Linked DNA regions of Constrictibacter sp. MBR-5. The protein of the gene in region 1 binds, or shares a complex with, the protein of each later gene. Links are inferred from orthologs where the notes say so. Each region holds a gene or a part of one and is shown on either strand. Other genes may lie near its edges.

Region 1 (16,670 bases):
TGCGACGCTGCTCGAACGCGTAGTTGTTCTGAACGAAGCGCTCGACGCTGTCTTTGAGCAGACGCTGGTCGTCGGAGTATTCGAAGTCCATTTCGCGCTCTCTCCTCTCAGGGCCTGACCTCTAGGGGCCGAGGCCGGCCTCGACGATGCTGTTCTCGTTGGGCCGGCCACAGCCCTGCCCGCGATCCGTGCGGGAGGCTATGACGGCCGCCTGCGGCTGACAAGCGCCCGACAGGTTCCCGTCCGGTGACGGTCTTCCGGCGCCATGCCAGCCCTCCCGCTCACCGCTCAGAGGCCGAGCACGGCCTTGGCGATGATGTTCTTCTGCACCTCGTGCGAGCCGCCGGCGATCGACATCGCGCGGTGGTCGAAATATTCCGGCGACATCCGGAACAGATAGTCCGGCCCGACCGGCTCCTCGTTCCAGCCGGAGCGAATGGCGCGCGCCTCGAACGGCTGCGCGTAATAGGCCCCCGCCTCCATCAGCAGCTCGCCCGCCCGCTGGATCGCGTCGCCAGTGCGCATCTTCAGCATGGACGCCTCGGGGCCGACCGGCTTGTCCGCCGCACTCTGGGCCAGCGAACGCAGCGAGGTCAGTTCCAACGCCTCCAGCGACTGTTCCAGTTCCGCCATCTTCATGCGGAAGGCGTCGTCGTCGATCAGCCTGGCGCCGTCTGCCCGCTCGACCTTCGCCACCTGCTTCAGCTTGTGCAGCGTCCGCTTGGTGATCGAGATCCAGGAGGCGTTCGACCGCTCGTGGCCGAGCAGGTACTTGGCGATCCGCCAGCCGTCGCCCTCCTCGCCGACGCGGTCCTCGACCGGCACCCGCACGTCCTCGAAGATCTCCTGGTTGAAGACGTGGCGGCCGTCGATGGTGATGATCGGCGTGATCGTGATGCCCGGCGTCTTCAAGTCGACCAGCAGACAGCTGATGCCCTCCTGCTTCTTGCCGGTGCTGGCCGTGCGCGCCAGCAGGAACATCCGGTCGGCGAAGTGGGCGTGGCTGGTCCAGACCTTGGTGCCGTTCACGACGTAGTGGTCTCCGTCGCGCACCGCCTTCAGCTGCAGGGAGGCGAGGTCGGAGCCCGCACCCGGCTCGGAATAGCCCTGCGACCAGATCTCCTCGCTCGTCAGGATCTTCGGCAGGTATTTCCGCTTCTGTTCCTCGGAGCCGTAGGCCAACAGCACGGGGCCGACCATCCGCGTGCCGAAATGGATGGTCCGCGGCGCGCCGCCCAGGAAGAGCTCGTCGTCCAGGATGTACTTCTCGGCCGAGCTCAGCCCCGGCCCGCCGTCCTTCGCCTCCCAGTTCGAGGCGATCCAGCCCTTCTTCGCCAGGATCTGCATCCAGCGCACATACTGCTCGCGGGTCAGCTCGATGCCCTGGTCGACTTTCTCCCAGATGTCGCGCGGCAGGTTGTCGCGCACCCATGCGCGCGCCTCGGCCCGGAAGGCCTCCTCCTGGGGAGTGAAACGAAGGTCCATCGACGCCCTCTGCAATGTCCGGTCTTTAGAGAGGTGTAGCCCGCCCCGCCGGGCCGATCAACGCTGCTCCGGCCGCCCTAAGCGAACAGCGCCACCGCGCGGATCGGGCTCGCTAGTGTCACAAGTGTACTAAGGCCGCTGCCGCCGCTCGGAACGACCTTATTGGCGATGATCGGCATCGTTTCTCCTAGTTTGGCAGCAAAGACAACGTAATTGCGACCATATCAGCGCAGACTTGTAATAACAAAACCAGATCTCCCGGAAGTTCTGGCCGCAAATTGACCAGCTTTGGTTCTGCGACTGACACACGATATTCTGTAGGAGGGGCGAACAGATTCATGCTGGCACAGGATACGCGGGCTCCGGTCGTGGCCATGCGAGAACGAGAGGGGTGAGGCGGCTTCGCTCTCTCGCTCTCGTCGAGATCTTCGACAAATGCGGAAAGATCGGACTGTAGCGCGCGAGAGATCCCCCACCGCCTTGAACATCAACATCCCAGGCAAGCCGCCGGTGATCAGGCCAAAGATCGCCCCGGCAGCTTTACCGAGCATGGTGCGGCCTTCGACATCGAGACCCCGTATGATCCCCAACACGCGCTCCCTCGCAACCGCAGCGCCGCAAACTCAGAGGGTCGCACGCTCGATGCTGAGACAACGTTAATCGGCCCCTCCACTTCGAATGGTCCCCTTTTGTTCTTTTTTCCCGCTTTTGCCCCGGCCCTCGCCGCCCTATCTTGCGCAGTCTCGGCACCGTGCTTCGAAGGCGTTCCCCGCCCATGACCTCCAAGACCGACGGCTCCCGGATCGACGGCCCGAAGATCACGGTGCGTGGCGCCCGTGAGCACAATCTGAAGAACGTCGACGTCGAACTGCCGCGCGACAGGCTGGTCGTCGTCACCGGCATGTCCGGCTCCGGCAAGTCGACGCTCGCCTTCGACACGATCTACGCCGAGGGCCAGCGCCGCTATGTCGAGAGCCTGTCGGCCTATGCGCGCCAGTTCCTGGAGCTGATGCACAAGCCCGACATGGACTCCATCGAGGGCCTGTCGCCGGCGATCTCGATCGAGCAGAAGACGACCTCGCGCAACCCGCGCTCGACGGTCGGCACGGTCACCGAGATCCACGACTATATGCGCCTGCTCTGGGCGCGGGTCGGCGTCCCCTACTCCCCCGCCACCGGCCTGCCGATCGAGAGCCAGACCGTCTCGCAGATGGTCGACCGCGTGCTCGCCATGCCGGAGGGCACGCGCCTCTACCTGCTGGCGCCCATCGCGCGCGGCCGCAAGGGCGAGTTCAAGAAGGAACTGGCCGAGCTGCGCCGCAAGGGCTTCCAGCGCGTCAAGGTCGACGGCGCCATGCACGAGATCGAGGAGGCGCCGAACCTCGACAAGAAGCGCAAGCACGACATCGAGGTGGTGGTCGACCGCATCGTCGTCCGCCCCGACATCGCGACGCGCCTCGCCGCGAGCATCGAGACGGCGCTGGAACTGGCCGACGGCATCCTCTTCGCCGAGAACGCCGACGGCGGCGAGATCACCATCTTCTCGGCCAAGTTCGCCTGCCCGGTCTCCGGCTTCACCATCGAGGAGATCGAGCCGCGCCTCTTCTCCTTCAACAACCCCTACGGCGCCTGCCCGGTCTGCAGCGGCCTTGGCTCACAGAAATATGTCGACGCCCAGCTCGTCGTACCGGACGAGCGCCTGTCGCTGCGCGACGGCGCCGTGGCGCCGTGGAAGAATTCGAGCTCGCAATATTACGACCAGACGCTCGACAGCCTCGCCCGGCACTACCGCGCCAGCATGACCACGCCCTGGCGCGACCTGCCGGAGGAGCTGCGCCAGGCCGTCCTGTTCGGCTCGGGCAAGGACCCGGTCGAGATGACCTACAATGACGGCCTGCGCAGCTACACGGTGAACAAGCCGTTCGAGGGCGTCGTGCCGAACCTGGAGCGGCGCTGGAAGGAGACCGACAGCGCCTGGCTGCGCGAGGAGCTGGAGCGCTACCACAGCGCCGCCCCCTGCGAAGCCTGCGGCGGCCACCGCCTCAAGCCCGAGGCGCTGGCGGTGAAGATCGACGGCCGCCACATCGGCGAGGCGAGCGAACTGTCGGTCGCCGACGCCCAGGTCTGGTTCGCCGCCCTGAACGACCGCCTCACGCCGAAACAGCTCGAGATCGGCACGCGCATCCTGAAGGAGATCAACGAGCGGCTCGGCTTCCTCGTCAATGTCGGGCTCGACTATCTCAGTCTCGCCCGCGCCTCGGGCACGCTGTCCGGCGGCGAGAGCCAGCGCATCCGCCTCGCCTCGCAGATCGGCTCCGGCCTGACCGGCGTGCTCTACGTCCTCGACGAACCGTCGATCGGCCTGCACCAGCGCGACAACGAGCGCCTGCTCGCGACCCTGGAGCGGCTGCGCGGCCTCGGCAACACGGTCATCGTGGTCGAGCACGACGAGGACACGATCCGCGCCGCCGACTGGGTGATCGACATGGGCCCCGGCGCCGGCGTCCACGGCGGACAGGTGGTGGCCGAGGGCACGCCCGCCGACATCATGGCCTCGCCGCAGAGCCTGACCGGCCAGTACCTAACCGGCGTGCGCCGGATCGAGGTGCCGGCCGTGCGGCGCAGGGGCGACGGCCGCGCCATCACGGTGCGCGGCGCGCGCGAGCACAATCTGCAGGGTATCGACGCCACCTTCCCGCTCGGCACGCTCACCTGCGTCACAGGCGTATCCGGCGGCGGCAAGTCGACGCTGGTCATCGAGACGCTCTACAAGGCCGTCGCCAAGCGCCTGCACGGCGCGCGCGAGCATCCCGGCGCCCACGACGGCATCGACGGCCTGGAATATATCGACAAGGTCATCGACATCGACCAGTCGCCGATCGGCCGCACGCCGCGCTCCAACCCCGCCACCTATACCGGCGCCTTCACGCCGATCCGCGACTGGTTTGCCGGCATGCCGGAGGCCAAGGCGCGCGGCTACAAGGCCGGCCGCTTCTCCTTCAACGTGAAGGGCGGCCGCTGCGAGGCGTGCCAGGGCGACGGCGTCATCAAGATCGAGATGCACTTCCTGCCCGACGTCTACGTCGAATGCGACGTCTGCAAGGGCAAGCGCTACAACCGCGAGACGCTCGACATCAAGTTCCGCGGCCGTTCGATCGCCGACGTGCTCGACATGACCGTCGACGAGGGCGTCGAGGCGTTCCAGGCCGTCCCGTCGATCCGCGACCGCCTGACCACCTTGCAGCAGGTCGGCCTCGGCTACGTGAAGATCGGCCAGCAGGCGACCACCCTGTCGGGCGGCGAGGCGCAGCGCGTCAAGCTGTCCAAGGAACTCGCCCGCCGCGCCACCGGCCGCACCCTCTACATCCTCGACGAGCCGACCACCGGTCTGCATTTCGAGGACGTGCGCAAGCTGCTGGAGGTGCTGCACACCCTGGTCGAGCAGGGCAACACGGTGCTGGTCATCGAGCACAGCCTGGAGGTCATCAAGACCGCCGACTGGATCGTCGACCTCGGCCCCGAAGGCGGCTCCCGCGGCGGCCGCATCGTGGCCTCGGGCACGCCCGAGGACGTCGCGGCTGTAGCGGAGAGCCACACGGGGCGGTTCCTGGCGCCGTACCTGCGCACGAAGGGGAAGCGCAAGAGGGCGTCCTGAGGGCGCCTACTTCAGCGCCGCCTCGTAGTCCGCCGGCCTGAACCCGACCAGCAGCCGCCCCTTCAGGTCGAGCACCGGCCGCTTGATCATCGAGGGCTGCGCCAGCATCAGGGCCAGCGCCTTGGTCTCGTTCAGATCCGCCTTGTCCGCCTCCGGCAGCTTGCGGAACGTCGTGCCCGCGCGGTTCAGCAGGGTCTCCCAGCCGACCTGCCCGGCCCACCCCTCCAGCGTCGGTCGGTCGATCCCCGCCGTCTTGTAGTCGTGGAAGGCGTAGGCGACGCCCCGCTGGTCGAGCCAGGCGCGGGCCTTCTTCATCGTGTCGCAGTTCTTGATGCCGTAGACCGTCACCGTCATGTCCGCCCTCCGATCGCCCCCCTGCGTCAATGTCCCGGGCAGCCGCCCGGTTGCCGCCGCAGAGCTTCGCTGCGGACCTTAGACCGCCTCGTCGGTCCCCAGAAGCCGCTCGGGCCGAGATCGCTCAAGCGGCCAGAGCCGCGTCGATCTCCGCCGCGCCGTCCTCCCCTGCGTCAAGCGGATCGCGCGGCAGCAGGCGGTGGCGCAGGACCATGCGGGCGAGGGTCAGGCGGCGGGGGTCGTCGAGCTTCGCCGCCTCCCAGGCCATCGCGGCGGCGGTGGTGACGTTGTAGAGCGCCGTCGCCGCCTGACGCGTCAGAATCTCGCCGCCTTCGGCCACCGCGCGCCGCGCCAGGGCCGACGCGCGCTCCAGTACCGGCGGCAGTTCCGGCATGTTACCCGCCTCGGCCAGCAGGCCGTTCACATGGAGGGTGAGTGCCTCCAGGCTGCCCTCGCGCTTGACCGCGCGCATGACGTCGAGCGCCACGATGTTGCTGGTGCCCTCCCATATCGAGCCGAGGTGGGCATCGCGCAGCAAGCGCGCGTCCGGCCATTCCTCGATGTAGCCGCAGCCGCCGCGCACCTCCATCGCGTCGCCGGTGACGCGGCGCGCATCCCGGCAGGCGCGGAACTTGATCAGCGGCGTCATGATGCGCAGCAGCGCGTAGGCACCCTCCTCGCCGGCGTCCGAGCGGCGCAGCACCTCGGCGGTCTGGAAGGCCATCGTCCGCGCCTGCTCCATCGGCAGGATCATCTTGGCGAGTTGGCGGCGCATCAGCGGCAGTTCGATCAGACGACGGCCGAAGGCGACGCGGTTGTTCGCGACGTGCAGCGCCTCGGTGACGGCGCGGCGCATCAGTCCCGCGGCGCGGACACCGTTCGACAGGCGCGAATTGTTGATCATGTCGGCCATCTGCCGGAAGCCCGCACCGGCCTCGCCGACCATCCAGGCGGTCGCCCCCTCGAGCCGGATCTCGCCCGAGGCCATCGAGCGGGTGCCCAGCTTGTCCTTCAGCCGCACGATCCGATAGGCGTTCGCCGTGCCGTCCGGCAGGGTGCGCGGCAGCAGGAACAGGCTGACGCTCTTCAGGCCCGGTCCCGCGTCGGCGCGGCGCGCCAGCACCATGGCGAGTTCGGCGTCGGCGTTCGAGCAGAACCACTTGTCGCCGGACAGGCGCCACGTCCCGTCGTTCGCCGGATGCGCCTCGACCGCCGTGGCGGCGACGTCGGAGCCCGCACCCTGCTCGGTCATGAACATCGCCCCCTGGTAGAGCGCGTCCATGTCCTGGCTGGTCAGCGCCGGCAGGTAGCGCGCGACGAGATCGGGGCTGCCGAACTTGCGCAGGCTGCGGGTCAGGCTGTCGGTCATGCTCACCGGGCAGCACAGGCCGAACTCGGCCTGCACGAACAGATAGGTGATGGCGTATTTTGCCGCGGGCGGCATCGGTGCGTTCCAGCCCAGCACGCCGCCGCGGTGCGACAGCGCGGCGAGACCGTAGTCGCCGAACGCGATCTTCTCCATGGCGCGATAGGCGGGGTGGTAGTCGACCGCGTTGGCGTCCTCGCCACGGCGGGTGCGCGGGCGCAGCTCCGGGCCGTTGCGGTCGGCGATGCCTGCCAGTTCGTCCAATTCACCGCCGGCCAGTTCGCCCAGCCGGTCGAGATGCGGCTCCAGGTGCGCGCGCAGGCCCGCCGGCATGTAGAGGCCGAGCAGCCGGCCCAGGTTGGGATCTGCCCGCCAGAGGTTGGTGCCGCGGCTGTCCGGAATGTTCTCCGAACCGATCTGCGACAGGGCGACGGCGACGTTCGGGGCTGTATCGGGCATCGGGGGCCTCCTCTTCCTGACAGGCCAGAGATGGCGCCGCGGCGGCCGTGCCGGCAAACGATTTCGCCGGCCGGGGTCTTGAGCTACGCTCAACGCATGACCCATCGCACCCTGCCGCCGCTGCATGCCGTGCGTGCTTTCGAGGCGGCGGCGCGCCATCTCAGCATGACCCGGGCGGCTGCCGAACTGAATGTGACGCCCGGCGCGATCAGCCGCCAGATCCGCGACCTGGAACTGCGGCTGCGCACCGACCTCTTCGTGCGCGGACCGACCGGCCTCGCCCTGACAGGCGCCGGGACCGCGCTCTTCGATGCGGCGAAGGCGGCACTCGACACCCTGGCCACCGGCATCGCCCGCGCCCAGAAGGCGCCGGAACGGCAGGTCGTGAAACTCGGCGCCTATGCGGTGTTCGCCAGCCGCTGGCTGATCCCGCGGCTGCCGCACTTCTATGCACGCCACCCCGACGTCGACGTGGAGATCGTGACCATCGCCGACCCGCTGGAGCTGCCGCCGCACCGCTGCGATGCGGTCGTGACGGTGCATGACGGCCGCGCCATGCCCGGCTTCGATATCGTGCCGCTGGTCGCCATCGAGGCGGTGCCCGTCTGTGCGCCGCGGCTTCTCGGGCCGGAGCCGTTCGACCTCCGCGACCACCGCCTGCTGCACATCCGCCTGCGGCCGGACGACTGGCGCCGGTGGCTGCCGCTCGCCGGCATCGAGGACATCGACCCCGAGAGCGGCCTGTTCTTCGAAAGCATGGCGCTCGCCATGGACGCCGCCGCAGAGGGGCTGGGCGTGGCGCTCGCCATCCGCGCCCTCGCGGAAACGGACCTCGCGCAAGGCCGCCTCGCAATCCCGATCCCTGTCGCGCGGCGCAGTTCGCGCATCTTCGCCCTGATGCACGACAACGCACGCGCCCGCGACCCCGGCATCGCCGCCCTTCATGCCTGGCTGCAGGACGAGACGCGCGCCGATGCACCGGGGGCTTGAGCGGACATCAAGGGGGCCGGCGGAATAGTCGTTCGACAGCCGCGCCGGCTCGGGGCCTATTCCGAAGCGATGACAAGGCGGGCCGGACGCCCGCGCTCCGTAGGAAGGACCGCCCGTATGACCCCCGACGACGAAGCCCGTCTCGTCCGCCTCCTCGCCGACCTGCGCCGCGACCGCCGCCAGCAGAGCGGCCTGGATCCGGCGCTGGTACCGCCCGACGAGGCCGCCGCCTATCGCATCGCCGCCGAGGTCGCGGCCGAACTCGGCTGGGCGGTCGGCGGCTGGAAGATCGCGGCGATTAAGCCGGAGATGCAGCAGGCGCTGCGCACGAACGCGCCGATCTACGGCCGGGTCTTCCGCCAGTTCGTGACCGAGTCACCCGCTACCCTGCCCGGCCCGCAACTGCTCCGGCCGATCACCGAATGCGAGTATATGGTGCGGCTCGCCGCCGACCTGCCGCCGCGCGCCACGCCCTACAGCGAGGACGAAATCGCGGACGCCGTCGCCTCGGTCCATCCCGGTATCGAGGCGGCCGAGTGCCGATTCGCCCACGACGACCGCTTCCCGCCCCTGCCGGCGATCCTCGCCGACGCCAGCGGCTCCGGCACGCTCATCCTCGGTCCGGCGATCCCGGACTGGCGGAACGCGGACATCCCGGGCCAGCCGATCGTGCTGACGGTGGACGGCCGCGAGCGCCGCCGCGGCACCGCCGCCGAGGCGCTCGACCATCCGCTGGCACCGCTGACATGGCTCGCCAACGAACTGTCGCGCACCGGGATCGGCTTGGCAGCCGACGAGGTCGTCAGCACGGGCACCTGCACCGGCATGATCCTCGCCCGGCCCGGCGAAACCCACACCGCCGACTACGGCGCCTTCGGCACGGTCACCGTCTCGTATTCCGCCTGAAGCCGGAGTAGACGGGCGGCATCACAGAAACGGACGCGCCCGATGACCTACGAATTCATCCGCTACGAGATCCTCGACAAGGTCGCCGAGATCACCCTCGACCGCCCGCCGGTGAACGCGATCACCATTCAGCTCGTCGAGGAACTGCTCGACGCCGTCGCCAAGGCGGGCAAGGACGATGCGGTGCGTGCCGTCATCATCCGCAGCGCGCACAGGGTCTTCTGCGCCGGACTGGACCTCGACATCGTCCGCGGCAAGAGCGGCGTCGAGGTGAAGGGCTTCGTCGAGCGGCTCTATTTCGCTCTCAACGACATCCAGTACCGCCTCGGCAAGCCCAGCATCTCGGTGGTCGACGGACCGGCGCGCGCCGGCGGCATGACCATCGCGATCTCCTGCGACATGTTGATCGCCGGCGACAAGTCGACCTTCGGCTACCCGGAGATCGACGTCGGCCTGATTCCGGCGATCCACTTCGTCCAGCTCCCCCGCCTGGTCGGCAAGCATCAGGCGTTCGGCCCACTCTTCCTCGGCGAGCCTTTCGACGCCCAGACCGCCTTCCGCATGGGCCTGGTCAGCGAACTGGTCCCCGCGGGCACCGCCCTGGAACGCGCCCGCGCCATCGCGCAGAAGTTCGCCGCGAAGTCGCCGATCGTCATGAAGCTCGGCCGCGACGCCTATGCCCGCGCCTGCGACGCCGACTTCCGCCGCTCGGTGGAGAACGTCGCCGAGACCTTCGCCCTGATCGCCGAGACCGAGGACTGCCAGGAAGCCCTCACCGCGTTCGTCCAAAAGCGCGCGCCGAAGTTCAAGGGAAAGTAGGCTCGACCGCCGGCGGAGGGATGGTCTGACAGGGCCTTCTCCGGTATCCCTGTGGCGGCGCCTTGAGCGGCCGACCGACCCTGGTACAGAGAGCCGAGAGACGAGTGCAGGCGAGTACATCAGCAGGCGATGAAGCGGATGGAACGGCCAGGATCGCCAACTTGGCCGCCTCCATCCGCAGCGGCGACCGCCGGGCGCTGGCGCGGGCGATCACGCTGATCGAGTCGACCCGCCCCGACCATCGCGCCGATGCCGAGGCGCTGCTGGAGGCATTGCTGCCCTATACGGGCAATTCCGTGCGGCTCGGCATCAGCGGCGTGCCCGGCGTCGGCAAGTCGACCTTCATCGAGGCGTTCGGCCTGCACCTGATCGACCGCGGGCACCGCATGGCAATCCTGGCGGTCGACCCGTCGTCCAAGCGCAGCGGCGGGTCCATCCTCGGCGACAAGACGCGCATGGCGGAACTGTCGCGCCGCTCGGAGGCCTATATCCGCCCCTCCCCCGCCGGCACGACGCTCGGCGGCGTCGCACGGCGCACGCGCGAGGCGATGCACGTCTGCGAGGCCGCCGGCTTCGACGTGATCGTCGTGGAGACCGTCGGCGTCGGCCAGTCGGAGACTGCGGTCGCCGACATGGTCGACATGTTCGTGCTGCTGCTGCTGCCGGGCGGCGGTGACGAGTTGCAGGGCATCAAGCGTGGCATCGTCGAACTGGCCGACCTCGTCGTCGTCAACAAGGCCGACGGCGACCTCGCCGCGCAGGCGAGCCGCACGGCGTCGGACTATGCGCATGCGGTGCGGCTGCTGCGGCCGGCCTCCGCCGAATGGCAGGTCGAGGTGCTGCGCTGCTCCGCCCTCGAGGGCAAGGGCATCCCGGAGATCTGGGACGCGGTCGGCCGGTACCGCGACAAGCTCGGCGCCGTCGGCGAGATCGCCAAACGGCGCGGCGAACAGGCGCGTGCGTGGATGTGGGGAGAGATCGGCGAAACCCTGCTCGCGGCGCTCAAGCGGCATCCCGGCGTCCGCTCCCAGATCGCCGACCTGGAGCGAGACGTGATCGCCGGGCGGATTCCGCCGGCGAAGGCCGCGCGGCGGATGATCGAGACGTTCCTATCCGGCCCGAACTGACTCTCCACCGCCTGAGTCTCCGTCGACGGGGCTCTGCGGACTTGACCTTTCAGCCCTCGCCCCGTACATAGCGCCTTCCTTGCGGGGACCCACCCGCGAACAGTTCAATTTTCCGAGGACGTCCCATGGCCCGGCGCTGCCAGATCACCGGCAAGGGCGCGTTGGTTGGCAACAATGTCAGCCACGCCAACAACAAGACGAAGCGGCGCTTCCTGCCCAACCTGCAGGAGACCTCGCTGATGAGCGACGTGCTGGGCACGGCGGTCCGCCTGCGACTGACGGTCAACGGCCTGCGCACGATCGAGAAGAACGGCGGCCTCGACGCGTGGCTGTCGAAGACCCCGGCGGGCAAGATGACCCCCGACATCCGCCGGCTGAAGCGCCGCGTGGCGCGCTGCGCCGAAACGCGGCAGGCCGCAGCCGGCTGACGCCGACGCGCCCTGGTGACGGGGCGCTCGTGACTTTCGATCGCATGGGAGTGCGCCGTATCGCTGCGGCGCGCTTTTTTGCGTTCGACGAACCCCGTCGCGGGTAGAGTGCAGCCGGGGGGAACATGCCGGCGAACCAGGAAGACTTGGTGCGCATCGCGCGCGCCGCACTCGCAGACATCGAGGGCCGCCCGCCGCTGAGTCTGGCGCCGGCCGGCCGTATGCGGCTGCGACTCCCCGTCCCCACCGCCGTCGCCGCCGCGTTCCTTCACCGTGACCTTCGGCGTCAGTTCGGGCATCTCCTGAATCTGAATCGGCGCGCGCAGGCTATCGGCGAGGCCGACGCCAAGGATCGCGCCGACAGGGTCGAGGCACTGCTGAAGTCGGTTCCGGAGCATCCCACGCGGGTGCTCGTGGCGGCGGCAGCAGCGGTAATCTTCGTGTTGACCGCCTTCTTCTTCGACCTGAAGGAGATCGGCCTGCTGCTGAAGGTCACGGTCGCGACCCTTACGCTAGACTATACCGATGCGTACGATGCCGCGCTGAACCTGGAGGCCGGCGGCCTGTGGTGGCGCTTCCCGCTCTTTCTCACCCTCACTTATGCGGCGGCGCATGTCCTGCTGCTGCTCGGGTTCTCGCTGAAGCGGCAACTGCTGGAGCAGGCCGCCGAAGCGATGGCGGACGTCGAGCGACGTGCCGACGTCACGCGCTTCGACCGGTTGGCTGCCGCCCTTCAGCGCGAAGCGGACGGCGCACCACTGCCGCCCGCCGCGTTCGATCAGCTGTCGATGGCCGTCCTCTATCTCGGGGCCGCCGCCAGCATGGGCGGCGTCGTCTTCTATATCGGCTGGATAACGGACCTCGCGGTGCTCCAGGCGGCGGCCGCGGTGAATCTCGTCATCGGCCTGGGCGTCGCCGCGATCGCTCTCGCGAAGTACCGGGGTGCGCGGGCATCCGTCCTCGCCCGCGCCCGGGATCACAGTCGCCGGTAGATCTTCTCGGGGATATAGAAGCGGCGCTTGTTCAGCACGATGCCCGCCAGGTTGGCGCCGCGCGCCATGATCATGTCCCGCAGGTCCGCCACCACCGGCGTCCGCGACGACTCGGCCTCAACGACCAGCACCACAAGATCCGCGAGGTTCGACACGACCAGCCCGTCGACCGAACGGCTGGCGGCCGGCGTGTCGACCACGGTGAAGCTGATCCGATCGCGTAGATTGTCCCAGAAGGCGGGCTGGTTGCCGACCTGGGCCGTCTGGCCGTCACGCAGGGATTCGTGCCGGAACCGGCTGACCAGCAGGCGCGATGCGCCGGCGCGATGGAAACTCATCAGGGGACCGCGCGCCGCATTCGGCAGTTCGGTCACCACATGCTCGCCCGACAGGCGCCACAGCGGCGTGGAGTCGACCCCGATGTCGAGCGAATCGCCGAGGGCGAGGTTGCGGTCGCGCGCCGCCGCCTGCTGAAACCAGTCGTACTGCGACGGCCCGGTCGTGTTCAGGTCGAGCAGCGTCACATACTGCTGCGCCTGCAGCGTCGCCGCACGGGCGAAAGCCCGGGCGATGGTCGACGTGCCTTCGCCGGGCTGCGCCGAGATGAACTGCACGACCCGTCCGGCGCCCTCGGTCAGGGGTGGGTTCAGGACGGCGAAGAGCCGCTGCATCTCGCCCAGAAGGGCGAGTTCGTCGGCATCCCGCGGTCCCGAGGAGGACGGCACAGCCGCCGGTGCGTACTCCGGCGTACGCAGAAAGGACAAGGCGGACTTGCGCATCAGCCGACGCTCCGTCGCCGCGGCGACACAGGTGAACCTTCGTCCGCCGGCGGCGGCGCCGCGGCACCATTCGCACCGGCCAATCCCTCCTTGAACCCGACCGTACCGAGCACGGGCAGGCCGAGCGCCCGCTCCGCGGCTTCCGGCGTGCCGATCGTGGTGCGGCTGAAGTCGCGGACGAAGCCGGCGGCGAGCGCCGTCGCCGCGCCGCCGATCATGCCGAGCAGGATGATCAGCGGCTGGCGGTTCTTCCCCTTCGTCGGCGGGGTCGCACGCTCGATGATCCGCACGTTCGCCGCCTGGCGCTGGTCCATGTCCTCGAGGATCCTCGCTTCCTCCGACCGGCCCGCATACGCCTCGTACTGCTGCTTGAGGATGTCGCGTTCCAGGACGAGGGAGCGATACTCCCGCTCCGGCTCGTCCAGGGCGATTCGACGTTGTGCCATCGTCTGGATCTGCGACTCGAGCGCGTCGCGCCGGGCGCGCAGAGCATCGACGTCGGCGCGCAGCCGGATCGCCTCCGCGGAGAGCTGTTCGTAGATCGGATTGGCGCCGACACGGCGCGTGCCGGGACCGCGGCCGCTCTCCTGCTCGATGAAGTTGCGGACCAGCGCGAGCTGCTCCTCGACATCGCGGACGAACCGGCTGTTCGCCGTATACTTGGCGAGCAGTTCGTTGCGCCGCAGTTCGAGTTCGAGAAGCCGTGCCTTGGCCGTCTCCAGCGCGCCGGCGGTGTTCGTCTCGGAATAGAGCGGCGTGTTCCGCGGCACGCTCTTCATGCTGGATTCGACGGCCTCGAGCCGGGCGGTCGCCTCCTCGAGCCGGCTCGCCGTATCGAGCTGCTGCGACTTCAACTCGCTCTCCTGGCGGAGCAGCAGGATCTTCTGCTCCTCGAAGGAGGTGATGTTGTGCTTCTGCTGGAACGCCTGGAGCTTGGCCTCCGCTTCGTTGAGCCGACTGGAGAAATCCTCGCGCTGGGAACTGAGGAACGCCGAGCCACGATGGCTGTAGACGTCGCGCCGGCGCTGCAGATAGAGGTCGACCAGCGTGTTGAGCGCGGCCGCCGCCACCGCGGGGTCGCGATGCTCGAAGGCCAGCCGGACGACGGTCGAATCGGTGACCGGCTCGATCACCAGGCGGTCGGAGAAGGCATCGACGGCGCTGTTTAGGGCCGCGCGGCGCTTTTCGCCGCCCGCCGCCGCATCGTCGGCCAGTCCCGGGTACATCCGCGCCAGCCCGACCTTCTCGATCATGGCTTCCATCAGGGCGCGGTTGTTCAGGATCTCCATCTCCGACTTGACGATCCGGCTCTGCTCCATGGAGATCGTGCCGGTCGACTCGCCCACGTCGGGCCGCAACGTGTAGTCGCCGCTCAGCAGCACCAGCAGCTTCGATTCCGCCTCGAACTTCACGCTCGGCAGGAACGAGACGATCACCGCCAGCACGAAGATGCCGACGAACACGCCGGCCAGGAGCCTGCGCTCGCGGAAGATCAGAGTCAGGAACTCGCGCAGCCCATAGCGCGTGGAGAGCGGTCGACCCATCGAACGCTCACCCGCCGCTGCGCGACTGCCCGCCTGCTCGTCGATTGACTTCGCCACCGTAAGGGGATTGCCTTGTCCGGGGGTTGCAGTGGGAAAACCGGCGTGGCCGATTAACCCGTTCTGGGGAAAGATCCCACTAGAATGATAACATAGCATTGACGGGGTGGCCCCCGCACGGGGCTTGTTGGGGGGCGTAGTACGTGCGCGCATTCAGACTGATTTCCTTGGCGATCCTCGCTGCCGCCCTGGCGGCCTGCGCCGGGCCGCGCCTGCCCGCCAGCGTGGCGCTGCCCGACCGATTCGAGGCCTGGGACGCCACGGTGGCCGAGTACCGCCTGCGTCCGGGCGACGAACTCGACGTGCGGCTCATCCACAACCCGGAATTCAGCGACCGACTGACCGTGGCACCCGACGGCCAGATCGCGATGCCGCTGATCGGCTTCGTCACCGCCGGCGGCAAGACCCCGCGCGAGCTGCAGTTCGAACTGCTGGCGCGCTTCCGGCGCGAGTTGCGCCAGCCGGAGGTCACGGTCGTGCCGCGCACCTTCGCCTCGCAGCGCGTCTTCGTCGGCGGCGAGGTCGCCAACCCGGGCATCTACGACCTGCCGCACGAGATCGGCGTGCTTCAGGCGGTGGTCATCGCCGGGGGCTTCCGTCCGACCGCCCGGGAGGATTCGGTGGTGCTGATCCGGCGCACCCCGCGTGAGACGCCGATGGCGCGTCTGGTCGACGTGGCGGCGGTCGTGCACGAGGGCGCGCTCGACGCCGACGTGCCGCTGCGCGCGCACGACGTCGTCTACGTGCCGCGCTCCGGCGCGGCCGAGGTCGGCCACTTCGTCGACCAGTACATTCGGCAGGTGCTGCCGTTCGACCGGAGCATCAGCTACAGCCTCAACTGACGCAGCATCCATGCCGGTAAGCGAGAGGCGAGACCAGGGACTGCACGACCGCGCGGCACGATGGTTCGCAGTCGTCGGGCTCCTCCTGTTCTCCGAGGCCTTCTTCAACCTCGCCGTCGCCCCGACCGACCGCGTCGACGACGCCTCGTTCCTGCGCCTGGTCTGGCCGCCGATCTACCTCGGCACGCTCTGGGCGATCACCTATCGGCCACGCGACATCGTTCTCGCGGCTCGGCGGAACTGGCTGATGATGATCGTCGTCGGCCTGTGCATCGCCTCGACGGTCTGGTCGGTCGACCCGGCCATCAGCCTGCGCCGGGCGATCGCGCTGGCGTTCACGACGCTGTTCGGCCTCTGGCTCGCCGTCCGCTTCACGCCCCGCGAACGGCTGCTGCTGCTCGCCCGCACCTTCGTGATCATTGCGATCGGCAGCGTGTTGATGGCGCTGCTGCTGCCGCGCTACGGCATCATGCAGGAGATCCACCCCGGCGCCTGGAGCGGTGCGTTTCCGCAGAAGAACAAGCTCGGCCAGATCATGGTCTACGGCGCCGCCGTCTTCACGATCGTCGCGGTCACGATGCCCGACCTGCGCCGCCGCGCGATTGTCGGCCTGGGCCTCTGCATCGCCCTCGTTCTGCTGTCGACCTCGATGACCTCGCTGCTCGGGCTGCTGCTGATGGGGGCGGCCGTCCTCTCCGCAACGGTCCTGCTGCGACGGCCGGTCCTGGCGGTACTGCTGATCTACGGGTCGCTGGTCTCCGCAGCCGTGCTGACCATATCGCTGGCGCTCGACGCCGATGCGGTGTTCCAGATGATCGGCCGTGACGCCTCGATGACCGGCCGGACCGATATTTGGGGGCCGCTCTG
Region 2 (13,400 bases), on another replicon or contig:
GCATCATCTCCGTCTATCTCGGCATGACGGCGTTGTGGACGTTGTTCATCTGGCTCACAGGGCTCACCGTGTTCGATGCCGTGGCGCACGCGATGACCACGATCGCCACCGGCGGCTTCTCCACGGTCGACATGTCGATCGGTCACTTCGCCAACCCGTCGCTCGACTGGGTCATATCGGCGGGGATGCTTGCGAGTGCCGTTCCCTACGTGCTCTACGTCCAGGCGCTGCGAGGGCGAGCCTGGCTCCTATGGCAGGACGAGCAGGTGCGCGGCCTGTTCACCATCCTGGCCGTCGCCATCCTTGCGATGAGCGTGGCGCATACACTGGTCAACGGCGTGGATCCTCTGCTCGCGCTGCGCTTCGTCGTGTTCAACGCGGTCTCCGTGATGACCGGGACAGGCTACGCGACGGCCGACTACAGTGCCTGGGGCCCCTTCGCCAATGCCGGCTTCTTCTTCCTGATGTTCATCGGCGGCTGCGCCGGCTCGACGACCTGCGGCATCAAGGTCTTTCGCTTCCAGATCCTGTTCGCGACAGCGCGCGCCCAGGTGGCGCGACTGATACAGCCGCACGGCGTTCTGCTGGCGACCTACAACCGGCGGCCGATACCCGAATCGGTCGTCGTTTCGGTGATCGCGTTCCTGGTGCTGTATCTCGTGTGCTACGCGGCGCTGGCCCTGGCGCTCGGGCTGATGGGCCTGGACTTTCTCACGGCCACTTCCGGTGCGGCGACAGCCATCTCGAACGTCGGGCCTGGCCTGGGCAACGTCATCGGTCCGGCAGGCAACTTCGCGACACTGCCCGACGCGGCGAAGTGGGTGCTGAGCTTCGGAATGCTCCTCGGCAGGCTGGAGCTGTTCACCGTGCTCATCCTTTTCATGCCCTCCTTCTGGCGGGCGTGAGCGAGCTTCAGCCGCCGGCGATCTTCTTCAGTTCCGCCTCGTCGAACCGCTCCTCCCGTCGGCAGAACTCGCACGTCACGGTGACCGATCCGTCGTCGAGCTTCAGGTCGGTGACGTCGCCGGACGGCAGCGAGCCGAGAATGCCGGCAATGCGTTCGCGCGTGCCGCAGCGGCAGCGCTCCTCGACGTGCCGCGGCGTGAAGACCCGCACGCCGTCCTCGTGGAAGAGGCGATAGAGCAGCGTGTTCGCATCAAGGGCAGGGTCGAGCATTTCGCCGCGCGTAGCACTGCCCAGCAGGATCACCGCACGGCGCCAGCCGTCCTCTGAGATGTCCCGCGCCTCATTGGCGGAAAGGCTGTCGCCGGTGTCCTCCTCCGGCAGGCGCTGCAGCATCAGTGCAGCGGCACGCCATGTGCCGTCGATGGAGCCGCAGGACACCTTGATCGCGGTGGTGATCTGCTCCGACTGCTGGAAGTAGTGATGGATGCTGTCCGCGAGGCTCGCCCCCTCCAGCGGCACGATGCCCTGGTAGAGTTGCGTGTCGCGGCCCTGGTCGACAGTGAATGCGAGGTGGCCGCCGCCGAACAACCGGGCGGCCGTCGGCTCTGGCTCCTCCGACAGGATCCCGTCCACCTTGTCCTGGTCGAAGGCCGCATAGCCGCGAAGGTGCCCTGCACTGGTCACGTCCGCGACCAGAAAACGCACGGCGCCTTCGCCGCGCGCCTGCAGCGTGAAAATCCCCTCGTACTTCAAGGCGGCGGCAAGGCACGCGGCCAATGCCATCGCCTCACCGAGCAGGCCGGCGACGGCGTCCGGGTAGTCGTGCCGGCGCAGCACGGCATCGACGCTGGGGCCCAGGCGCACTAGCCGGCCGCGCAGGCCGACGCGGTCGATCTGGAAGGGCTGGATCAAATCGTCGCCCGCGTCGTTGCGCAGGCTGGGGTCGAGGTTCGGCGGTGGCTGCATGGGACCGATGAGGTGGCGTGACGGGGCCGCGACCCGTTAGGTGGTCAGGCGCGGCCCTTCGCGCAACGTCACGTGGATCTCACCGGAGTGTCACCGCCCCCGCAGGCGGCGCATCAACAGCGCCCCTGCCAGCGCCAGGACGGCGCCGACGGTGACGACCAGCAGGATGACGATGCCGATCCCGCCCAGAACCGCCGATAGCGTATCCCAGAAACCGAACTGGGCGACGAGGATGATCAGCAGGATCAGCAGCAGGATCGGCATGGTCGGTCACCAGGTTTCGAACGGGGTCACGAGGCCGGCCTTCTGCAGCGCGTCGGCGCGGCGCTTCATCCAGGCCTTCTCGAAGGCCTCCTCGTCCTTAGTATCGGCCGCTAGCTGCTCTTTCCAAGTGGCCTGCAGCAGTTCCTGGCGGGCGACCATGTCCTCGTTGTTCTTTTGAGCCTCGGGCGTCCAGACGCCCTTCTCCTTGTAGTACCGGACCGCGCCCTCGTGATAGGGCGCCGACCAGACGAACTTCTGTCGATCGAGCGCCCAGCCTTCCGCCCCCGGAGAGCCGTCCTTGTAGGTCGGATACAGGTCGAACATGGTCTTCGTCATCTCGTAGACCGCGTCGGCGTCCTGCGCTTCGTAAGCGATCAGGAGAGGATAAGGGCCGCCGCCCGCCTCCAGCGGGTGCTCCGGGCTGACCTGCACGCCCTTGGTGATGGTCATCTTGGAGTAGTAGGGCAGAACCTCTTGCAGCCGCTTCCATGCCTCCGCGTCGTCGTGCGGAAGCGGCGGATAGTGCAGCCCGCGCGGCGAAGCATCGAGCTTGAAAGTGCCGCCGGCGGAAGTGTTGACGTAGGCCGCATCCACCTGATTGTCGACGAGGCCGTCCTGCGACGCCGCATAGCCGCCGAAGTCGACGCGCTTGACGTCGTCCCACGTCAGGTTGCCGAAGCGGAGGTGGGCCAGCACGCTCATGTTGAGAGCCGGGGCACCCGCCACCCAAGCCACGCGCTTGCCCTTCAGGTCGGCTGGAGTCTTGATGCCGGCGTCCTTCGCCGTGATCAGCACCGTGCCTGTGTCGGCATGGTTCAGGAGCAGGATGCGGATCGCCTGCGGGCCCCAGTCGCGCCGGCCGAAGACGAAGGCGCCCTCCTGGCTATAGTACCCGCCGATGCCCGAAAAGGAGAAGTGCACCTTGCCTTCGCGCAGCGGCGCTTGGCGTGACACGTCGTTCTTGCCCGGCAGCAGGCGAAGCGTGATACCGCGCTCGTTCTTGAACGCCGCGCCGATCGCGACCGCTTGGCTGTAACCGTTGGAGCCGACGTCGTAGGCCGTGGCCACGAGCGGGTTCGGAAGTCCCGCGGCCCAGACCGCTCCCGCCGTCAGAACGCCGGCGGCGACCGTGCCGGCGAGAGTGGCCGCGCGCGCGGCCGAATCCTTCAACATACCGTCCTCTTTGTCCGTGCATTTCAGGTGGCGCGCACCGTAACCGTCGCTGTGCTCGCGGACAAGTCGCTGTCGCCGACAGTGTCGAGGCCGGCTTAAGCCGTCGTTTATCGGATCCTTTCAGGCCTTCTTTACCTCCGCGGCCCAGTTTTCAAGAGAGTGCAAGCCAAGGTCGGTTCAGAACCAAATGGTTGTGGTAATTTGTTACCGCGCGAAGCGAACTACCGCCGCCTTCTGTCGTGACGACCGGGGCGCGATGGCGATGCTGATGTCGATGATGCTTGTCGGCCTCTTCGGCTTCGTCGCTCTCGCGGTAGATACCAGCGTCTGGTATTCCACAAAGCGGCGCCTGCAGACTGCGGTGGACTCAGCGGCACGTGCCGGTGCGCATGAGCTTGATCGCGGCGGTTCCATAGACGAAGTGGCGGCCGCAGGCACCGCCGCCGCAGCTCGCATGGGCTTCACGTCCGCCAACGGCGCCAGCGTCGATATCGAGGTGCGGGAGGACAACAGCGTCCGCGCAGTCATCCGCTCCCAAGCGCACATGTATTTCGCAAGGATTCTCGGGGCTACGGCTCCGACGCTGTCCGCGAGTGCCGCTGCTGCGGTACCGAACACGCCGCCACCCTGCCTGACGATCCTGGAACCGAGCAATTCGCAGGCGCTTGACATCGACAAGGCAAAGATCGTCGCTCCCACCTGCCGCATCCAGGTGAACTCCACCAGCAGCGAGGCCATGAAAATCGCCGGCGGCGCCACAGTCGAAGCGGCACAGATCTGCGTCACCGGCAACTATAGCGGGGGCAGCACCAGCGTACCCGTCGAGATCGGCTGCACGCCTCTGGCCGATCCGCTCGCCGCCTGGGTGCCGCCCGACCCGGGGCCGTGCGAGTTCAGCCCGAATTCGATCTCTGAGACCACGACGACACTGAAGCCCGGTGTCTACTGCAAGCAGATTCAGATCGACAAGGCGACGGTCACCTTCCTGCCCGGAATCTACTTCCTCAAGAACGGCGGCCTGAAGGTGCAGGGGGATTCGATCCTCACCGGCAAGGGCGTCGCCTTTCTATTGATCGGCGACAGCAAGATCGAGATCGAGGCGAAGAGTGTCATCGACTTTGTTGCCCCCGTAGATGGCCCGATGGCCGGATTCGTGTTCGCCCACGACCGCAACCCGAAGGCCGGCCTGGAGCACAAGTTCGTCGCCCACAGCGACATCAGCTATGAGGGGGCGGTCTACCTTCCGAAGCACTACGTGACATATCAGGGGCACAGCACGAGCTCGAATATCCCTCCCTTCACAACCTACATCGTCGGCCGCCTCAAAATGGATGGCCAGTCCGAGCTGATCCTCAACAATAACTATGCGGCAAGCGCGGTGCCGGTCGCCGGCAAGATCGGCGCCGGCGTCGTCCTTGTGGAATGACGACCACCATGCTGCGCACCTGCCTCGGCTTCCGGGCGTGCCGGAAAGGTGGCGTCGCCGTCGAGTTCGCGCTGATGGTGCCGATACTCGTCTTCACCATGATCGCGATGGTGGATTTCGTCCGCCTCATGAGCGAGGACGGTCGCATCGCCAATGCCGCATTGGCAGGGGCCCACTTCGGCATGCAGAGCACTGCGCACGCCGCGGATGAAGAGGGAATGGTGCGGGCCGCGCGCGCGGATGCGGGAAAGGGCGCGGAAGAGCTGGAGATCGTGGCCGAACAGAAGTGTCTCTGCGCGAACGGCAGCGCCGTACTGTGCTCATTGAGCTGCGAAAACGGCGCGAAGCCGGTGATGATGGTGAAGGTCAGCATATCGAAGCAGTTCGCGACGATGATGCCCTATCCGATGATCGAGAATCCCGTGCCGCTCTATCGCGATGCGGAGGTCCAGGTGCAATGACCCGTTGGCGGGTGGCTCGGACAGCGATACGTGACCGTCGGGGCAACGCGGTGGTGGAATTCGCGCTGCTGTCCTTGCCGATGCTGCTGATCGTGCTCGGCTTCTTCGAACTGGGGAGGTTCTTCTATCTCAGCGAGTCGATCGCGAACGCGGCACGGGAAGGGGCGCGCGCCGCCGCTGTCCGCGGCGCAGCCAGCCCCAAGCCCGCCAGGGCGGAGGACATCGCAACGATCGTCCACAGGCACGCGCCCGGCTTCGTGCCGGCCGCCAGTCTCGACGTCAGGACCAGCTATTCCCCGGACAACAGCCCCGGCGCCAGCGTTGCGGTGACCGTTGCCTACAGCTACCGCCTGCTGGTGCCCTGGATCGCCGCGTTCACGACGATCCAGATCGAAAAGCACGCGGCGCTGACGATCTCCCGCTGATGCGAGCGTAGGCGGATCAGGCCGCCAAGTCGCGCTGCTTGAGCATCGCGAGGATCTCGCTGGCCGCTTCCGGGATGTTGGTGCCCGGGCCGTAAATCGCAGCCACGCCCTTGGCCTTCAGGAACTCGTAGTCGCCCGGCGGAATGACGCCGCCGCAGACGACCAGGACGTCGCCGGCACCCTGACGACGAAGCTCGTCGATCAGCTGCGGCACGAGCGTCTTGTGGCCGGCCGCCTGGGACGAGACGCCGACGATGTGGACGTCGTTCTCGACGGCCATGCGCGCCGCTTCCTCGGGTGTTTGGAACAGCGGCCCGACGTCGACATCGAAACCGATATCGGCGAAGGCGGTGGCGATGACCTTCGCGCCGCGATCGTGGCCGTCCTGGCCCATCTTGGTTACCAGCATGCGCGGCCGCCGGCCTTCGCCCTCTGCGAAGGCATCGACGTCGGCGCGGATGCGGCTGTAGCCCTCGTCACCGTCCCAGCCCGCGCCGTAGACGCCAGAGATGGACCGGATCGTCGCCTGGTAGCGGCCCCAGGACTTTTCCATGGCATCGGATATCTCGCCGAGGGTCGCGCGCGCCCGCGTCGCCTCGACAGCCAGTGCCAGCATGTTGCCTTCGCCGGTGGCGGCTCCCTTAGTGATGGCGTCCAACGCCGCCTGCGTCTTCGCCTCGTCGCGCCCGGCGCGGATCTTCTTCAGGCGGGCGATCTGGGAGTCGCGCACCGCGGTGTTGTCGATGTCCAGGATGTCGACCGACTCGGGGTTGGTCGGGCGGTACTTGTTGACGCCGACGATGGTCTCCTCGCCGCGGTCGACGCGCGCCTGCCGACGGGCGGCGGCCTCCTCGATTTTCATCTTCGGCATGCCGGCCTCGACGGCCTTGGTCATGCCGCCCAGCGCTTCGACCTCGTCGATCAGCTTCATCGCCTCGGCGGCGAGACTGGCCGTCAGATGCTCGACATAGTAGCTGCCGCCGAGCGGGTCGATGACGTTCGGGATGCCCGTCTCCTCGGCGATGATCAGCTGCGTGTTGCGCGCGATCCGCGACGAGAAGCGCGACGGCAGGGCCAGCGCCTCGTCGAGTGCGTTGGTGTGCAGCGACTGCGTGCCGCCCAGGACGGCGGCCATCGCTTCGATCGTCGTGCGGATGACGTTGTTGTGCGGATCCTGCTCGGCAAGGCTGACGCCCGACGTCTGGCAATGGGTGCGCAGCGCCAAGCTGTCGGCTCGCTGCGGGTCGAAGTGCTTCTTCATCAGCGTCGCCCAGAGGTAGCGGGCGGCGCGCAGCTTCGCGACCTCCATGAAGAAGTTCATGCCGATGCAGAAGAAGAACGACAGTCGCGGCGCGAACTGGTCGACGTGCAGGCCCTTGGCCTGGGCGGCGCGGACATATTCGAGCCCGTCCGCCAGGGTGAAGGCCAGCTCCTGCACCAGCGTCGAGCCGGCCTCCTGCATGTGATAGCCGGAGATCGAGATCGAGTTGAAGCGCGGCATCTTCTGCGCGGTGAACTCGATGATGTCGGCGACCGCGCGCATCGAGGGCGTCGGCGGATAGATGTAGGTGTTGCGGACCATGAACTCCTTGAGGATGTCGTTCTGGATGGTCCCCGACAGCTTCTCGGTCGGAACGCCCTGCTCCTCGCCCGCCACGATGAAGGCGGCCAGCACCGGGAGGACGGCGCCGTTCATCGTCATCGAAACCGACATCTCCTCGAGCGGGATGCCGTCGAACAGGATCTTCATGTCCTCGACGCTGTCGATCGCCACGCCCGCCTTGCCGACGTCGCCGACGACGCGCGGATGGTCGCTGTCGTAGCCGCGGTGCGTCGCGAGGTCGAAGGCGACCGAGAGGCCCTTCTGCCCGGCGGCCAGCGCCTCCTTGTAGAACTTGTTCGACTCCTCCGCGGTGGAGAAGCCGGCATACTGGCGGATGGTCCACGGCCGGTTGGCGTACATCGTTGCGCGCGGCCCGCGCACGAACGGCGCGAAGCCCGGCATCGTGTCGAGATGTTCCAGGTCCTGGAGGTCGGCGGCCGTGTAGAGCGGCTTCACCACGATACCTTCCGGCGTGTGCCACGCCAGCCCGTCGGGCGAGCCGCCCTTCAGATCCTTTGTGGCGAGCGCCTGCCAGTCATCGAGCGTGCGCTTCGGGAAATCCGCCATGGTACGACCTCCTGCTACCTTGCGCGGAGTATATAGCGATTCCTGCGCCGGCTCGTCCATCCGGCCGGTCCGGACAATCCCCGGCAATGCGGCGTCCTCGGCTTGCGCATGGAGCGCCAACCCGGCTAACCCTGGTCCGCCTCTATCGTCTCGACCGGATACCTTAATGAACAATACCACCTCTTCCCGCAGCTGCGGGCTGCTGGATCTTGAGACGCGGTCCGGGATCGTCCAGGCGTTCGCAGTTGCCGCCGGCATCCCTCTCCTGGCCCTCGCGTCATGGATCGAGGTGCCGATGTTGCCCGTGCCGATGACGATGCAAACCTTCGCAGTCCTGTTGGTCGGCGCGCTCTATGGCTGGCGCCTGGGGGCTCTGACCGTCGCCGCATGGCTCGCTTGCGCTGCACTCGGACTACCGCTTCTGGCCGGGGGCGCGGGCGGCGTCGCGCGTTTTGCGGGACCGACCGCCGGCTACCTGTTCGCGTTCCCGGTGGCGGCGGCATTGGTCGGCTGGCTCGCAGCGCGTGGCTGGATGTCCGGGTTTCTCCCGGCGACTGCTGCCGTGCTCCTCGGACACGCCGTCTGCCTCGGCCTGGGGGCGACATGGCTAGCCTGGTTGATCGGCCCCGATCGCGCGCTCGCAGCCGGCGTGCTGCCCTTTCTTGCCGGCGCGGTGTTGAAATCGGCACTCGCGGCGGCGGTCGTACGGCTCGTTGCGCAGACCGGCAACACGGACGTCGGCTGAGGCGCGTGCGGAACCCGCTCGGGCGTTCCGGGGTTCTCTGGCAAAGCCCGACTACCCGCCCCCGCAGGAGACCGTGCCGATGTTCAGACTGATGCGTTACCTACCCTTCGTTCTGATGGGGTGGCGCTACCTCAAGCGCCACCGCAGCCAGAACCGCCCGCCGCAGCGCCGGCGGGCATAGCCTACTTCTCGGCCGGCTTTCCGGTCGCGTAGCCGAGGCTCTTCAACGCCGTCTCGATCTCGTCCAGGATTGCGGGATCGTCGATGGTCGCCGGCATCTTCCAGGCCTCGCCGTCGGCGATCTTGGAGATCGTGCCCCGCAGGATCTTCCCGCTGCGCGTCTTGGGCAGGCGCGGGACGACGGTCGCCTTGCGGAACGAGGCGACGGCTCCGATCTCGTCGCGCACCATCTGCACGACGTCCTTCACCACCTCGTCGCCGGGGCGGTTCACGCCGCTCTTGAGCACGATGAAGCCCACCGGCACCTGGCCCTTCAGGTCGTCGTGAACGCCGACTACGGCGCATTCGGCCACGTCCTTGTGCTGCGACAGGATCTCCTCCATGCCTCCGGTGGAGAGCCGATGACCGGCGACGTTGATGATGTCGTCGGTCCGCGCCAGCACGTAGAAATAGCCGTCTTCGTCACGCATGCCGGCGTCGGCCGTCTTGTACCAGCCGGGGAACTCGGCGAGGTAGGAGTCGATGAAGCGCTGGTCCGCGTTCCACAGCGTCGGCAGGCAGGACGGCGGCAGCGGCAGGCGGATGCAGATGGCGCCGATCTGCCCGTCCGGCAGGATCTCGTGGGTCTCCGGATCCAGGACCTGGATGTCGTAGCCGGGCACCGGCTTGGTCGGCGACCCGTGCTTCACCGGAAGCGCGCCCAGGCCTACGCAATTCCCCAGCATCGGCCAGCCGGATTCAGTCTGCCAGTAATGATCGATCACGGGCCTGTCCAGGACGCGTTCCGCCCATTTCACCGTATCGGTATCCGACCGCTCGCCTGCCAGAAAAAGAGTGCGGAACTTCGACAGGTCGTACTGCCCGATCAGCTTGCCCTCCGGATCGGCACCCTTGATGGCGCGGAAGGCCGTGGGAGCCGTGAAGAGTGCGTTCACGCCGTGCTCGGCGATGACCCGCCAGTAGACGCCCGCGTCCGGCGTGCCGACCGGCTTGCCCTCGAACAGGATCGAGGTGCAGCCGTGGAACAGCGGTGCATAGACGATGTAGGAATGGCCGACCACCCAGCCGACGTCCGAGGCGGCCCAGTACACGTCGCCGGGCTTCATGTCGTACACGCCGTGCATGCTCCATTTGAGCGCGACGATGTGGCCACCGGTGTCGCGAACGACGCCCTTCGGCTGGCCGGTGGTGCCGGAGGTATAGAGGATGTAGCAGGGGTCCGTCGCCTTTACGGGCACGCAGTCGCGCGGGCTGGCCTTCGCCATCGCGGCGTCCCAGTCGACGTCGCGGCCCGCGGTCAGGTCGCAGTCGTGCTGCGGGCGGCGCTTCACGACGCAATGGTCGGGTTTGTGCTTCGACCGCTCGATCGCGGCGTCGAGCAGCGGCTTGTAGGGAATGACCCGCTGCACCTCGATGCCGCAGGAGGCGGAGACGATGACCTTGGGCGTCGCGTCGTCTATGCGCGTCGCCAGTTCGTGCGGCGCGAAGCCGCCGAAAACGACGGAATGCACCGCACCGATGCGCGCGCAGGCCAGCATCGCGATAGCGGCCTCGGGGATCATCGGCATGTAGACGATGACCCGGTCACCCTTGCCGACGCCCAGGTCGGCCAGCACGCCCGCGAACAGCGCCACCTCGTCGCGTAGTTCCCGGAAGGTGAACTTGCGCTGGCTGTCCGTCACGGGGCTGTCGTAGATCAGCGCGAGCTGCTCGCCCCGGCCCTCGTCGACGTGCCGGTCCAAGGCGTTCATGCAGGTGTTCGTCTCGCCGCCGACGAACCAGCGGTAGAACGGTGCATTGGAGCGATCCAGCACGGTATCCCACTTCCGATACCACACGACATCATCCGCAGCCTCCGCCCAGAACCCTTCGGGATCCTGGAGCGAACGGCGGTGTGTCTCGTCGTAGCGGCTGGTCATGACCGATGTCCTCTGCTGGCGCTGGTGGCGCTCAGTCTGCCTTCGCTGCGAAGCATTGCAAGATGGGGCTGGGCCGACAATCCTCCCGTCGAGGCACGCGGTCGGGCAGCTCGCGACACGGCGCCGTCGGCGACGCGTTAGCACGCATGTCACCACCACCCAGCTTCCCGGTGATCTCTTTGGGTGCCGGTTGCATACCGGGAACCAGAGGACGAACATCATCGAAAGATGTCGGCACGTCCCGACCCGGCGGCAGTGGTTCGGGGCACGGGCGGCCGGTACCGAGGAGGAACGTATGCGGCAAATGGCGCTGGTGGGCTTTCTGCAGGCCCAGAACTGCACGCAGCTCGCCAGTTCGTGGCGGCATCCGGAATCGCGCAACGATTCCATGTCGAAGGGCTACTACCAGCGAATCGCGCAGGTCCTGGAAGAGGGCAAGTTCGACCTGGGCTTCTTCGACGACCGGCTGGCCATGCCGGACATGTATGGCGGCGACCATGCGCATACGGTCCAGCACGGCATCCGCTGCGTGAAAATGGACCCGCTGACCGTGCTGACGGTGATGGGCATGGCGACGGAGCGGCTGGGCCTCGGTGCCACCTGCTCGACGACATACTTCAACCCGTTCGACCTCGCCCGCCGGTTCCAGACGCTGGACCTGATGACCGACGGGCGCGCCGCCTGGAACGTCGTCACCTCGTTCAACGACGGCGAGGCGATGAACATGGGGCACGACCGCCACGTGGCGCACGACCTGCGCTACGACATGGCCGACGAGTTCCTGGAGATCGTGCTCGGCCACTGGGACGCCTGGGAGGACGGCGCGATCGTCCAGGACAAGACGACCGGCCTGTTCGCCCATCCGGAGAAGGTCCACCGGCTGGACTACAAGGGCAAGTTCTTCAAGTCGCGCGGGCCGTTCACCGTGCCGCGCTCGGCGCAGGGTCATCCTGTCGTCATTCAGGCCGGCGCCAGCGGCCGCGGCACGCGCTTCGCCGCGCGCTGGGCGGAACTGGTCTTCACCGCCTATCACGACCTCGAATCCGGCAAGAAGAGCTATGCCGCGCTGAAGGAGGCGATCGCGCAGAAGGGCCGCGATCCGTCGAAGGTCAAGCTGACCAACCTCGTCTGGACCGTCGCCGCCGAGACCAAGAGCGAGGCGGAGGACAAATGGGCGCTGGCCGACAGTCTGGTGAACGAGACGGACGCGCTGTCGCTGCTGGCCGAAGTGATGAACTACGACCTGTCGAAGAAGGGTCTGGACGATCCCTTCACCGACGCGGAACTGGCGGAACTGAGCGGTGGCCAGGGGCACATCGACGTCGTGGTCCGCGTGACCGGCAGGAAGAACCCGACGGTTCGCGACTTCATGGAGGTCACGCGTCGCGGTCACGCCCGCGACCCCTTCATCGGCGGCCCGAAGGAGATCGCCGACCGCATGGAGCAATGGTTCGTCGAAGGCGCCTGCGACGGCTTCGTGATCTCGGCGACCCATGTGCCGGGCACCTACGAGGAGTTCGTGAAGTTCGTCGTGCCGGAACTGCAGCGCCGGGGCCTGTTCCGCAAGGAATACACCGGGTCGACGCTGCGCGAGCATCTGGGGCTGGACCGGCCCGAGAACGGCGCATGGCGGAGATACGCCGGCTGACGCTCGGTCCAAGACACGGCACAACGCGAACCGGCGCTCCTGGCGGCACGTCCAGGACAGCCCGGCACCCGGGAGGAGACGGCATGCGGCAGATGGCGCTGGTGGGCTTTCTGCAGGCCCAGAACTGCACGCAGCTCGCCAGTTCCTGGCGGCATCCGGAATCGCGCAACGATTCGATGTCCAAGCACTATTACCGCCGGATCGCGCAGATCCTGGAGGAGGGGAAGTTCGATCTCGGCTTCTTCGACGACCGGCTGGCCATGCCGGACATGTATGGCGCCGATCACGCCCATACGGTCCAGCACGGCATCCGTTGCGTGAAGATGGACCCGCTCACCGTGCTGACAGTGATGGGGATGGCGACGGAGCGGCTCGGTCTCGGCGCCACCTGCTCGACGACATACTTCAACCCGTTCGATCTCGCCCGGCGGTTCCAGACGCTGGACCTGATGACCGACGGGCGCGCCGCGTGGAACGTCGTCACCTCGTTCAACGACGGCGAGGCGATGAACATGGGCTTCGATCGCCATGTCGAGCACGACCTGCGCTACGACATGGCCGACGAGTTCATGGAGATCGTGCTCGGCCATTGGGACGCCTGGGAGGACGGCGCGATCGTCCAGGACAAGTCGACGGGCCTGTTCGCTCACCCGGAGAAGGTCCACCGGCTGGACTACAAGGGTCGGTTCTTCAAGTCGCGCGGGCCGTTCACCGTGCCGCGCTCGGCGCAGGGTCATCCGGTCGTCATCCAGGCCGGCGCCAGCGGCCGCGGCATCCGCTTCGCCGGGCGCTGGGCCGAACTGATCTTCGCCGCGTTCCCCGACGCCGAGGCCGGCAAGCGGACCTATGCCGCCCTGAAGCAGTCGATCGCGGACGCGGGGCGCGATCCGGACCTGGTCAAGATCACGCCGCGCGTCTGGACCGTCGCCGCCGAAACGAAAGGCGAGGCCGAGGACAAATGGGCGCTCGCCGACAGCCTGCCTAACGACATGGACGCGCTGTCGCTGCTGTCCGAGGTCCTGAACTTCGATCTCGCCGTCAAGGGCCTGGACGAGCCGTTCACCGATGACGATCTGGCTCGCATGTCCGGCGGACACAGCATGCGCGACCTCGTCGT

What was found.
Region 2: the proteins of meaB (region 1) and scpA are in contact, whole or in part, in a crystal structure (PDB 8DPB), measured with the Methylorubrum extorquens proteins. The link is inferred for Constrictibacter sp. MBR-5 from one-to-one orthologs. Residues at the interface, in SOR26638.1 of Methylorubrum extorquens: Arg20, Ala21, Ala24, Arg25, Thr28, Ser32, Arg33, Arg34, His37, Thr98, Gly99, Gly100, Ser101, Ile102, Leu103, Lys106, Thr107, Ala110, Ala113, Ile114, Asp115, Arg116, Ala118, Phe119, Ile120, Arg121, Pro122, Pro124; in SOR27001.1 of Methylorubrum extorquens: Glu577, Glu578, Asn579, Asp580, Gly581, Arg582, Arg583, Arg585, His596, Ala604, Ser605, Ala608, Asp609, Gly611, Phe612, Asp613, Val614, Asp615, Ile616, Gly617, Pro618, Leu619, Glu625, Arg628, Gln629, Val631, Glu632, Asn633, Asp634, Glu661.

Annotation. Positions count from the first base shown.
Region 1 is NZ_JBEPTK010000001.1:583,435-600,104, forward strand. The notes cover bases 9,310-12,173. They hold meaB (methylmalonyl Co-A mutase-associated GTPase MeaB), read left to right. Parts: upstream 9,310-10,186; coding sequence 10,187-11,161; downstream 11,162-12,173. Other genes in these bases: ABIE65_RS02780 (enoyl-CoA hydratase/isomerase family protein), read left to right, coding at 9,310-10,034; rpmB (50S ribosomal protein L28), read left to right, coding at 11,287-11,589; ABIE65_RS02795 (hypothetical protein), read left to right, coding at 11,715-12,173. Also shown: ABIE65_RS02745 (acyl-CoA dehydrogenase family protein), read right to left, coding at 1-91; ABIE65_RS02750 (acyl-CoA dehydrogenase family protein), read right to left, coding at 289-1,485; excinuclease ABC subunit UvrA, read left to right, coding at 2,261-5,140; ABIE65_RS02760 (ArsC family reductase), read right to left, coding at 5,147-5,494; ABIE65_RS02765 (acyl-CoA dehydrogenase family protein), read right to left, coding at 5,619-7,319; ABIE65_RS02770 (LysR substrate-binding domain-containing protein), read left to right, coding at 7,416-8,309; ABIE65_RS02775 (2-keto-4-pentenoate hydratase), read left to right, coding at 8,427-9,215; more of ABIE65_RS02780, read left to right, coding at 9,258-9,309; more of ABIE65_RS02795, read left to right, coding at 12,174-12,581; ABIE65_RS02800 (P-loop NTPase family protein), read right to left, coding at 12,566-13,360; ABIE65_RS02805 (GumC family protein), read right to left, coding at 13,360-14,904; ABIE65_RS02810 (polysaccharide biosynthesis/export family protein), read left to right, coding at 15,105-15,803; ABIE65_RS02815 (O-antigen ligase family protein), read left to right, coding at 15,814-16,670. UniProt on the Escherichia coli protein: Binds and hydrolyzes GTP. Likely functions as a G-protein chaperone that assists AdoCbl cofactor delivery to the methylmalonyl-CoA mutase (MCM) ScpA and reactivation of the enzyme during catalysis.
Region 2 is NZ_JBEPTK010000015.1:23,447-36,846, forward strand. What follows is about bases 5,215-8,131. They hold scpA (methylmalonyl-CoA mutase), read right to left. Parts: upstream 7,792-8,131; coding sequence 5,638-7,791; downstream 5,215-5,637. Other genes in these bases: ABIE65_RS22855 (TadE/TadG family type IV pilus assembly protein), read left to right, coding at 5,247-5,621; ABIE65_RS22865 (biotin transporter BioY), read left to right, coding at 7,958-8,131. In the rest of the region: ABIE65_RS22825 (TrkH family potassium uptake protein), read left to right, coding at 1-905; Hsp33 family molecular chaperone HslO, read right to left, coding at 913-1,872; ABIE65_RS22835 (hypothetical protein), read right to left, coding at 1,963-2,136; ABIE65_RS22840 (TAXI family TRAP transporter solute-binding subunit), read right to left, coding at 2,143-3,309; ABIE65_RS22845 (TadE/TadG family type IV pilus assembly protein), read left to right, coding at 3,566-4,735; ABIE65_RS22850 (TadE/TadG family type IV pilus assembly protein), read left to right, coding at 4,744-5,196; more of ABIE65_RS22865, read left to right, coding at 8,132-8,536; ABIE65_RS22870 (propionyl-CoA synthetase), read right to left, coding at 8,719-10,635; ABIE65_RS22875 (LLM class flavin-dependent oxidoreductase), read left to right, coding at 10,931-12,283; ABIE65_RS22880 (LLM class flavin-dependent oxidoreductase), read left to right, coding at 12,367-13,400. UniProt on the Escherichia coli protein: Catalyzes the interconversion of succinyl-CoA and methylmalonyl-CoA. Could be part of a pathway that converts succinate to propionate.